2 regions of the Streptomyces inhibens genome follow, and region 1 is predicted to be linked to the other one. Evidence: riboswitches for the same ligand, from Rfam matches in the RefSeq annotation. Region 1 holds a riboswitch; the other holds the start of a gene.
What was found. Region 1 has a riboswitch for glycine ahead of gcvT (glycine cleavage system aminomethyltransferase GcvT). Riboswitches for the same ligand answer to the same signal wherever they lie in the genome.
Positions count from the first base shown of each region.

Region 1 (5,562 bases):
CGCCGGAAGCGCAGCCATGCGATCTGCCCGAGCGAGCGCCCCTCGATGCGCTTGCCCTCCACGCCCTTCAGCACCGCTTCCGGCTGCGCCTCAGCAGCCGCCCCGGTGGTCTCGATCGGTGCGGTCACGGTGCTTTTGACCCCTCTCGGCCGACGATGGCCGGCCCATGCCCGCCGCGGTAGCGGCCTGATTCACATCACTGGTGCAAGTCCTCGGGACATCGCGGGAGTTCGCTCGGTCGAAGCCGGAAGGCTCGCGCGACGCCGTACGGGATGACGCTCGTACAAAGGACCGAGGCCCTCTGTTTCGGGAGTCTTCATCCCACTCGCGATCACTCACCAGTCCTGAAGGTGAATGGATGCGTAACTGTGATGTGGTCCACGGCTTTCCGTTATACGGACAGCAGTTCGGGCTGAGCGGAGCGAAAGCCGGCGGGAGAGGGCCTCAACCGCCGGGCGTACTGGGCGAATTCACCCCAAGATCGACGCCGGAGCCGCGCCGGAGTGGCACGGTCGGGAGTCGGAGACAGACTGTCAGTAAGGGCGCGGGTAGCCGTAGCCGTACGAGGGCGCGGGCGCGACGGCCGACGGCTGGGCGTAGCCGTCGCGGTCGAAGAAGGGTCGGGCGGAGGCCCGCATCCACATCCCGACCGGGTCGTACTCGTCGTTCATCGCGACCGTGGAGACCGGCAAGCCGTCCGGAACCGCACCGATCGACTGCTGGATCATCAACCGCACCGAATCCACCGATTGTTGGCCGGTGTCGTACAGATCCAGCCCGATCGCCAGATAAGGGGCGCCGAGCGCGGGCTGTACCCAGGCCCGGCGCAACGACCGTACGGCGGGCGTACGGTGGGCGTTCTGGGCGAGCAGGGCGTAGAACTGCGGAATGTCGATGACCGGTTCCGAGATCCGCAGCGGTCCGGCGGGCAGCCGGTCGAGGCCGCCGGCGATACGGCGCAGATCCAGCCAGGGGATGCCGACACCACCGCCGGGAGCGTGCGGATTCAGCCACAGGCCCCAGCGGTCGGGGAAGAGCGAAGCGGCGATCTCGACGCCGGTGACGACTTCGTGGTCGCGGTTCCAGCCGGAGGCGGCGAGTTCGGGCGCCGAGGTCACACACGGCGCATAGCCGAGGCCGTCGACCTCCATGTTTCCGTACTGCGCATCGGGCATACCGGCCCGGCCGTGCCAGAGCAGCATCCAGACCTGGCCGGCGGCGAGTGCCTGCAGCAGCGCCTCATAGGCGTCGTAACGGCCGGGCGAGACCTGCTGTAGCAGCTGCTCCAGCTGTCCGGCCGCCGCCGGTCCCTGATGCGCACCCGCGCTCACGTGTCCGTCCCTTCTGTCAGCAGGGCACGTGTGGGTGCGCCCGCCCGTCATCCAACCAGCTTACGAGTGGTGCGGAGAGTAGAAGGGCCGCACACGCTCCAGCATCCAGTCCGCGACCGGGTCACCCTGGGCCAGATCGAGCATGACGAGCTGTACGGGCCAGGGCACCGGGACGGCGCCGAGCGCACGTCCGAGGGCTGCCAGGACCGTCTCGCGGGCGCTGCCGTCGTGCAGTGCGGCGGGGGGTGCCGCGACCTGAACACCGACGAACAGTGCGGGCGTGTCGCCCTCGACACTTGCCAGGGCACGTCGGGCACTCAGGACAATTCCGGCGCCGGAGAACTCCAGTCCGGCGGCGGCCAGAAAGTCCACCGGCTCCTCCTGCCAGTCCGGTTCGAAGAGCCGCACCCGGCCGCCGCTCGGCAGCGGGCCCGATTCATGACGCCCCTCCCGGCACAATTCGGCCACCGCGGGCGGCGGCAGCGGAACGCCGATCATGCCGTCGGGGTTGACCGCGATACCGATCCGCGGCGGCAGACCACGGGCGAACTCCCGGGCCGGGGCCACGGTGAAGGACATGTGCGAGCCGACGACCCTCAGGAACTCCTGCTCGGAACTGAAGACCGGGACATAGGCCGCACCGTCGATCTCGACGGTGGGCAGATCGAGGCCGCGGGAGCCGGGCCCGGCGCTCTCCGGGCCACCGCCGTTGGGCAGCGGCACCCACACCCGGCTGCGGCCAAGGACCTCGACGATCCGCCCGCCGGCGCCCGGATGCCCGACCGAAGCGCCCAGCACCTCTTCGAGCTCATTCGCCGGCCACGCCAGCTGCGGTATCCCCTGCTGCTCCGGAAAAGTCATCTGCACCCACCCGCTCCAAAACCGCGCCGTCTGGCCGAAAACACTAGACGAGAAAGCGGGAGGTGGAGCGTGCGGGGGCGGGCCCGGGGACAGGTGCACGCCGCTGACCGAAAGCGGCCGTCTCCTCAGTCGAAAGTGACCGTCTCCAGTGCGGTCGCCGCCCGACGGTCCAGCAGGACCGCCGAGCCGAAGCCCTTGGGCAGACGGGTCGACTCCGCCGCGTCGACCAGTCGGGTCACCGCCCTGCGGTGCCGCGCGAAGGCGTACCCCGATACCCCGCGCCCCCGCGACTCCTGGCCGGACAGCGCCACCTGGGGCGGTACGTCGAGCAGCACCAGATGCAGCCCGCGGCCACCGCGCGCTGCCGACCGCGCGATCCAGCGGCGCACCCACGCCAGCGTCCCGCAGTCGTGCACCACCACACTGTCGCCGGAGCGCAGCGCACGGCGCAGCGCCAGATAGTGGGCGGCCCGGACCAGCGGGCGGTACAGGCCGTAGGGCAGCCGGCGCAGCCTGCCGCGCTCCCAGCGCTCGCGTACGTCCTGCGAATCGATGCGGTGCACCGTGACGCCGTGCCCGTCCAGCGGTGGCACGAGGCGATGCATCAGGGTGCTCTTGCCGCTGCCCGGCAGTCCGGAGACCACGACCAGGTCACCGGCCGGAAACCGCAGCTCGGTGGTGGCGGACCCGGTCTCCTCGGCGCGCAGGTCCTCGACCTGGGCGCCGCGCCCCGGGCGGACGACGGACCGCGCCGGGCGCCGGGCCCGGGATCCGGCGGACGACGCCACCGGCAGGGCGTCCGGGGGCACGGCCCCTGCAGTGGCCGCGCATGCCGCTTCCCTGTGCACCGTGATCGCCCTCCCCGCCCGCTACTGGTCCGGTTGGAGTCCGTCCCTTACCCGCAGAGTGTCAAGAAAAGGTAATGCCCATCAAGGCGATTGTCCGATCTGCCCACGTCGTGGGCGGTGCGCCGACCGGGTCTCCTGTATCCGGCGATCCCGTGCAATGATGTGGCCGCCACGTGCACATCTCAGCTCACCTGTGCACCGCCAACTCCATACCGGCCGCTTGAATCCGCGCGGGAGAGTCCCCGGCCGCCACGGCGGGGCGCCGAAGGAGCAAGTCCTCCCTTGAATCTCTCAGGCCCCTATACCGCGCGGGCGAGGCAGATCTGAAAAGCGAGCCACTGCCCGGCCTACGGGACGGCTCCACCCAAGGTGCAAACCGGGTCCGTTCGTGGGATCCCGGTGAACCTCTCAGGTTCCGATGACAGATGGGGAGAACGTCTTGTCACCCATGCCTGGGAGCCCAGAACCATGACAGATGCCCCCCGCCGCACCGCGCTGGATGCCACGCACCGCGCGCTCGGCGCGACCATGACCGACTTCGCCGGCTGGGACATGCCGCTGCGCTACAGCAGCGAGCGCGACGAACATGTCGCCGTCCGCACCCGCGCCGGTCTCTTCGACCTCTCCCACATGGGCGAGATCACCGTCACCGGCCCGCAGGCCGCCGACCTCCTCGACTATGCGCTGGTCGGCAACATCGGCGGCGTCAAGACCGGCCGCGCCCGCTACACCATGATCTGTGAGGCCGAGGGCGGCATCCTCGACGACCTGATCGTCTACCGCCTGGCCGACCAGGAGTACATGGTCGTCGCCAATGCCTCCAACGCCCAGGTGGTGCTGGACGCGCTGACCGCGCGCGCCGGCGGTTTCGACGCCGCGATCCGCGACGACCGGGACGCCTACGCGCTGCTCGCGGTGCAGGGCCCGGAGTCCCCCGGCATCCTCAAGGCGCTCACGGACGCCGATCTGGACGGTCTGAAGTACTACGCGGGCCTGCCCGGCACGGTCGCCGGTGTCGACGCGCTGATCGCCCGTACCGGGTACACCGGCGAGGACGGCTTCGAACTGTTCGTCCGGCCGGCGGACGCGGTCGCCCTCTGGGAGGCGCTGACCGAGGCCGGCAAGGACGTCGGTCTGGTCCCCTGCGGTCTGTCCTGCCGCGACACGCTGCGCCTGGAGGCGGGCATGCCGCTGTACGGGCACGAGCTGACCACCGCGACCACCCCGTTCGACGCGGGCCTGGGCCGGGTCGTGAAGTTCGAGAAGACGACCAACGGCGGTGACTTCGTGGGCCGCGCCGCGCTGGCGGCGGCCGCCGAGCGCGCCGAGACCCAACCGCCGCGCAAGCTGGTCGGTCTGATCGCCCAGGGCCGCCGCGTCCCGCGCGCCGGATACCCGGTCGTCGCGGCCGACGGCACGGTCATCGGCGAGGTCACGTCCGGCGCCCCCTCCCCCACGCTCGGCAAGCCGATCGCCATCGCCTACGTCGACGCGGCCTACGCCACACCGGGTACCGAGGGTGTCTGTGTGGACATCCGTGGAAGCCATGAGCCGTACGAGGTCACCGCGCTGCCGTTCTACAAGCGGCAGAAGTAGCGGTTCACCCACGGCAGGCCCGGCAGTGGCGCGCCCGCGCGTCTCACTGTGCAAGACCCTCCCCCAGACTTCGTCCGGGTGGGGTCCCCCAGCGGCAGCTGGGGGAGTGCCCCGATTCACGATCACACCCTCGCGTACAGGAGAATCGAGCCATGAGCAACCCCCAGCAGCTGCGCTACAGCAAGGAGCACGAGTGGCTGTCGGGCGCCGAGGACGGCGTCTCGACGGTCGGCATCACCGAGCACGCGGCCAACGCACTCGGCGACGTCGTCTACGTGCAGCTCCCGGAGGTCGGCGCCACGGTCGCGGCGGGCGAGACCTGCGGTGAGCTGGAGTCGACCAAGTCGGTCAGCGATCTCTACTCGCCCGTCGACGGCGAGATCGTCGAGATCAACGAGGATGTCGTCAACGACCCCTCGCTGGTGAACTCCGCCCCGTTCGAGGGCGGTTGGCTGTTCAAGCTGAAGATCAGCGGCGAGCCGGGCGAGCTGCTCTCGGCCGACGAGTACGCCGCCTTCATCACCGGCTGAGCCGTCCGGCCCCTCCCCCACTCGCGGCTTCGCTCGAGCGGGGGACCCCCACCCCGCCCCTGACTCCTCCAGGAAAGACTCATGTCGCTTCTGAACAGCTCCCTCCATGAGCTCGACCCCGACGTCGCCGCCGCCGTCGACGCCGAGCTGCACCGCCAGCAGTCCACCCTCGAAATGATCGCCTCGGAGAACTTCGCCCCCGTCGCCGTCATGGAGGCCCAGGGCTCCGTCCTGACCAACAAGTACGCCGAGGGCTACCCCGGCCGCCGCTACTACGGCGGCTGCGAACACGTCGACGTCGTCGAACAGATCGCCATCGACCGCATCAAGGCCCTCTTCGGCGCCGAAGCCGCCAACGTCCAGCCCCACTCCGGCGCACAGGCCAACGCCGCCGCC
Region 1 covers NZ_CP084681.1:6,816,195-6,821,756, reverse strand. The annotation lists gene KI385_RS30975 (ABC transporter permease) at 1-128, opposite strand, end outside; gene KI385_RS30970 (enhanced serine sensitivity protein SseB C-terminal domain-containing protein) at 534-1,331, opposite strand; gene KI385_RS30965 (enhanced serine sensitivity protein SseB) at 1,392-2,192, opposite strand; gene KI385_RS30960 (AAA family ATPase) at 2,318-3,001, opposite strand; glycine riboswitch at 3,262-3,357, shown strand; glycine riboswitch at 3,358-3,475, shown strand; gene gcvT (glycine cleavage system aminomethyltransferase GcvT) at 3,509-4,636, shown strand; gene gcvH (glycine cleavage system protein GcvH) at 4,789-5,166, shown strand; gene glyA (serine hydroxymethyltransferase) at 5,248-5,562, shown strand, end outside.

Region 2 (5,562 bases), 5.3 Mb from region 1:
TATAAACTCCGCTTACGAGGCAGAGAGTTGGCGCCCAGAGTCGCGGTGTTTCCACCGATGCCGGGGCAACAGCGGCTGACCTCGCCGGGCCGCAGCCCCGGCCGGCCATGCTCTGACCCCGCACGCAGACAGCGTCGTTTGCACCCGCCACGCTCCACCGTGTCTCCGAAGTGAGAGGCGACCCACCATGCCGCTGCATGTTCCCTCTGCCCCTGCGCCCGCCCTGCGCAGCGTCCTCGCCGCCCTCGGCTCGCCCTCCGCCGTCCGCGAGGCCCCGGTCTCCGCGCTGCGCGCCCACCAGGGCCCGCTCAGCCCCGACCACCCGCTGCCCGTCCATGTCTGGGACGACATCAACCGGGCCGGCAGCAGTCCGCACACCCGACTGGCCGGCTGGCGTTTCCTGGTCCGTGGCGGGGAGCGCGCCGTGGCGACCGCCGAGGCGATGCTCACGGCGGACGGCTGGACGTTCGCGCGCTTCTGCGGCGGCCCCTACGTCGCCGCGACCGAGCGGGCCCTGGCGCAGGCCGAGGCGCTGACCACGCCCTACCAGCCGCGCCTGCTGTCCGTCCCTGAGCTGTACATGCTCACGCTATGGCTGCATCACGACCTCGACTCGGACGGCGCCGAGGGGCTGCCCGCACCCGGTGACCTGCTGGTTCCGCTGGCGCCCGCCCCGCCGGGGATCGCCGCCCACCGTCCGCAGCGCGTCGCCGACCTGCTCCCCCGGCTCACCCTGCGCCTCGCCCCCACCCCGCTGCTCCGCGAACCCGCCTGACCCCGGCGCACCCGACCGCGCACCGGCGCAAACCTCCCACCAGAGCGCGCTCCGCGGCCCTTTCCGGCCGCGGAGCGCTCTGTCGTACTCACCCGCGCGGCCTAGCCCGCGAATACCATTCCCAACCCCCTTGGGGAGGAGTGCAATTGGGAGCAACCGCCCGCACGGGTGACGCGTCCGTATCGAGTGAGTACCGCTGCTGCGAAATCCCTGCGGAATCCCGTCCGTGGGGCAACACTGGGATCGACCGATTGAAACGGGGGAGCGGCCATGAACACCTCATCGAGCCGCACAACGACGTTCACCACACCGCAGCGAAAGACAACCTCTATGTGTCAGCACCAACCGCCATGCCCGTCAGCAGACTCCACCGACCGGGAGGCCGCACACCTTGTGGCGCACCACCCCGAGCAGGGCTGGAGCCTGCTCTGCAACGGCGTCCTGCTCTTCGAGGACACCGGTGAGCTGCTGCCGGACGGGCAGGTCATCGCCCCGCACCGGGCTCGGGTCACCGCCGCGGCCTGACCCGCGCGCACCCGGCACGTACAACAGGGCCCCCGGCGGATCGCCGAGGGCCCTTGATGTTGCCCGGGTGGCTCAGTTGTCGTACTCGTCCAGCGGCGGGCAGGAGCAGACGAGGTTACGGTCACCGAAGGCACCGTCGATACGGCGCACCGGCGGCCAGTACTTCTCCGCGGCCACGACACCGGCCGGGAAGACGGCCTCCTCGCGGGTGTACGAGTGGTTCCAGTCACCGCCGAGCGCGGCCGCGGTGTGCGGGGCGTTGCACAGCGGGTTGTCGCCCTTGTCCCACTCCCCCGAGCCGACCTTCTCGATCTCCGCGCGGATGGCGATCATCGCGTCGCAGAAGCGGTCCAGCTCGCCCAGGTCCTCGCTCTCGGTCGGCTCGATCATCAGCGTGCCGGCCACGGGGAAGGACATCGTCGGTGCGTGGAAGCCGTAGTCGATGAGCCGCTTGGCGACATCGTCGATGCTCACACCGGTCGCCTTGGTCAGCGGCCGGACGTCGATGATGCACTCGTGGGCGACCAGACCGCCAGGGCCGGTGTAGAGCACCGGGTAGTGCGGCTCCAGGCGCTTGGCGATGTAGTTGGCGCTCAGCACCGCGACCTGGGTGGCGCGCTTGAGGCCCTCGCCGCCCATCAGTCGGACGTACGCCCAGGAGATCGGCAGGATGCCGGCCGAACCCCAGGGGGCCGCGGAGATCGGCCCGACGCCCGTCTCGGGGCCCGCGGTGGGCTGCAGCGGGTGGTTGGGCAGGTACGGCGCCAGGTGGGCGCGCACGCCGACCGGGCCGACACCGGGGCCACCGCCGCCGTGCGGGATGCAGAACGTCTTGTGCAGGTTGAGGTGCGAGACATCGCCGCCGAACTTGCCGGGCTCGGCGAGCCCCACCAGCGCATTGAGGTTGGCGCCGTCGACGTAGACCTGGCCGCCGGCGTCGTGCACCGCCGCACAGATCTGGGTGATGTGCTCCTCGAACACGCCGTGCGTGGAGGGGTAGGTGACCATCAGGACCGCGAGCTCGTCACGGTACTTCTCGATCTTGGCGTGCAGATCGTCGGCGTCGACCTCGCCGTCCTCACCGGTCTTGACGACGACGACCTTCATGCCGGCCATGACGGCGCTGGCGGCGTTGGTGCCGTGCGCCGAGGACGGGATCAGGCAGACGGTGCGCTGCTCGTCGCCGTTGGCGCGGTGGTAGGCACGCACGGCCAGCAGACCGGCCAGCTCACCCTGCGATCCGGCGTTCGGCTGGATGGAGACCTTGTCGTAGCCGGTGACCGTGGCCAGCCGCTCCTCCAGCTCCTGGATCAGCGTGAGGTAGCCCTGGGCCTGCGCGGCCGGCGCGAAGGGGTGCAGCTGGCCGAACGCGGGCCAGGTGACCGGCTCCATCTCGGTGGTGGCGTTCAACTTCATCGTGCAGGAGCCGAGCGGGATCATTCCGCGGTCCAGCGCGTAGTCCTTGTCGGCGAGCGTGCGCAGGTAGCGCAGCATCGCGGTCTCGGAACGGTGCTGGTGGAAGACCGGGTGGGTGAGGTACTCGTCCGAGCGCAGCAGCGTCTGCGGCAACGTCTCGGCGACGGCCGCGTCCAGCTGCTCGACGTCGCCCTGCACGCCGAAGGCGCCCCAGACACCGGCCAGCTGCGCGCGGCCGGTGGTCTCGTCACAGGCGATGCCGACCAGGTCCGCGTCGGCCTGCCAGAGGTTGACACCGGCCTCGCGGGCGGCGGCGACGACCTCGGCGGCCCGGCCGGGCACCCGCGCGGTCAGCGTGTCGAAGTACGCACCGTGCACGATCTCCACCCCGCCGGCCCGCAGGCCCTCGGCGAGGACGGCGGCGTAGCGGTGGGTGCGCCGGGCGATGGTCCGCAGGCCCTCGGGGCCGTGGTAGACGGCGTACATGCCGGCCATGACGGCGAGCAGCACCTGTGCGGTGCAGATGTTGCTGGTGGCCTTCTCACGGCGGATGTGCTGCTCACGCGTCTGCAGCGCGAGGCGGTAGGCCTTGTTGCCGTCGGCGTCGACGGAGACGCCCACCAGGCGGCCGGGCAGGCTGCGGGCGAACCGCTCGCGTACGGCCATGAAGCCGGCGTGCGGTCCGCCGAAGCCCATCGGGACGCCGAAGCGCTGGGTCGTGCCGACGGCGATGTCCGCGCCGAGCTCGCCGGGCGAGGTCAGCAGCGTCAGGGCGAGCAGATCGGCGGCCATGGTGACGATCGCGCCCAGCTCGTGGGCCTGCTCGATCACGGCGCGCGGGTCGCGGACCGCGCCGGAGGCGCCCGGGTACTGCAGCAGCACGCCGAACACACCGCGCTCGGCGATCTCGGCGGGAATGCCCTCGGTCAGGTCCGCGACCACGACCTCGACGCCGGTCGGCTCGGCGCGGGTCTCGATCACGGCGATGGTCTGCGGCAGACAGTCGGCGTCGACCAGGAAGACGCCCTGCTTGACCTTGCCGATACGGCGGGAGAGCGCCATCGCCTCGGCGGCGGCGGTGCCCTCGTCCAGGAGGGAGGCGCCGGAGGTGGGCAGTCCGGTCAGGTCGGCGACCATCGTCTGGAAGTTCAGCAGCGCCTCCAGGCGGCCCTGCGAGATCTCCGGCTGGTAGGGCGTGTACGCCGTGTACCAGGCCGGGTTCTCCATGACGTTGCGCAGGATCACCGGCGGGGTGAACGTGCCGTAGTAGCCGAGCCCGATCATGGACGACAGCACCTGGTTGCGGTCCGCCAGGCCCCGCAGTTCCTGGAGGACCTCGGCCTCGGTACGGCCCTGCGGCAGGCCGAGCGCCTCGGCGCTCTTGATCACATCGGGTACGGCGGCGTCGGTGAGCTCGTCCAGCGACCCGAATCCGACGTGCGCGAGCATCTTCGCCTGCGCCTCGTGGTCGGGACCGACGTGGCGGTGCTCGAAGGGGATGCCGCGCTCCAGCTCGGTCAAGGAGATGCGATTGGTGGTCATCTGCGGGGGCCTCCTGGTCGGTACGACCTTCGAGGGGCACCACGGCGTGGGTGCCCGGACGGCCTCCCCCTCTGTCATCTCAACCTGAGAGCTTCACCGGCCCGCGCGAGGCGGCCCGGCTTTCACCGTCGGTGAGGAGGGGTCCCGGCGCTGTGCCTGTCCGTGGCCCGCCCTGCTTTCCAGAGTGACCTCGTCCATGCGGTACGTGTGCCTGAGAGATTCCGGGGAGGATTTGCTCCTTCGGCGCCCTGGTCGCGAACGACAAAGGACTCTCCCGCATGGGGTCTACGGCCATTGGCCAGCCTACCAGCGCGCCACTCGAAGGATCCTTCGAGTGGCCGAGGCATGAAATGTGCCGTTTGGTAGTTGTCACAGGGCAGTTGCGACCAATTGGAGGGGCCGTGCAAACCGATATCGATCCCCGAAGCCTGATCGGCCGCAAAGCGTTCGACCGGAACGGCGCGAAAATAGGCACCATCGACGAGGTGTATCTCGACGACGCGACGGGGGAACCGGAGTGGGCGGCCGTACGCACCGGACTCTTCAGCCGGGATGCGTTCGTGCCCCTGGAGCCCAGCAAGATGATCGGCGAGAGCCTGCACATTCCCTACGACCGCAAGCTGATCAAGGACGCCCCGGACTTCGGCGTGGGCCGCCACCTCTCCCCCGAACAGGAACTCCAGCTCTACCACCACTACCGACTGGATATCTCCTCCCCCGACTCGGATCCGGTGTCCTCCAACGGCTCCGGCGACAAGGACTTCGGCAAGATCGCCGGCTCGGAGGACTGAGCACCACCCGGCTCCCCGCCCACCAGCGGCAGGGGCTCCCCCGGCCGCAGGGCCGGATCCTCGACGGCAAAGGTCCGCACCCTCCCCGGTGCGGACCACGGCGTTTCGAAGCGGACGGTCACTCTCCCCACCCCGCTTCCCTGCACCCACCCGGCGCCGAACTCGTCGTGCACCACATCCAGCCCCGGATGCCAGCGGCGCGGCCGCTCCTCCTCGGACTCCCGCTCACCGCTCTCGCCCCCGACCGGCTCCGGTGCCGCCTTGGCCAGCTCCTCGGCCTCCCGCTCCGTCGCCAGCTGGGCGAACAGATCCTCCTGCGTGAAATCGGCCAGCCCGCTGACCCCCACGCCCAGCAGCCGCACCCCGCCCGTGGTGTCCACCAGCTCCAGCAGCCGCACGGCCGCCTCCCGTACGACCGCGGGGTCGTCGGTGGGCCCGCGCAGCGTCTCGGAGCGGGTCAGCGTCGAGAAGTCGTAGTTACGCACCTTGATCACTACCGTGCGCCCGGAGCGC
Region 2 covers NZ_CP084681.1:1,533,512-1,539,073, forward strand. The annotation lists gene KI385_RS07215 (hypothetical protein) at 188-775, shown strand; gene KI385_RS07220 (DUF5999 family protein) at 1,106-1,300, shown strand; gene gcvP (aminomethyl-transferring glycine dehydrogenase) at 1,373-4,258, opposite strand; glycine riboswitch at 4,448-4,545, opposite strand; gene KI385_RS07230 (PRC-barrel domain-containing protein) at 4,660-5,049, shown strand; gene KI385_RS07235 (DNA polymerase IV) at 4,953-5,562, opposite strand, start outside.
Region 2: linked by a shared signal. The riboswitch ahead of gcvP (aminomethyl-transferring glycine dehydrogenase) and the one ahead of gcvT (glycine cleavage system aminomethyltransferase GcvT) in region 1 are both predicted to bind glycine.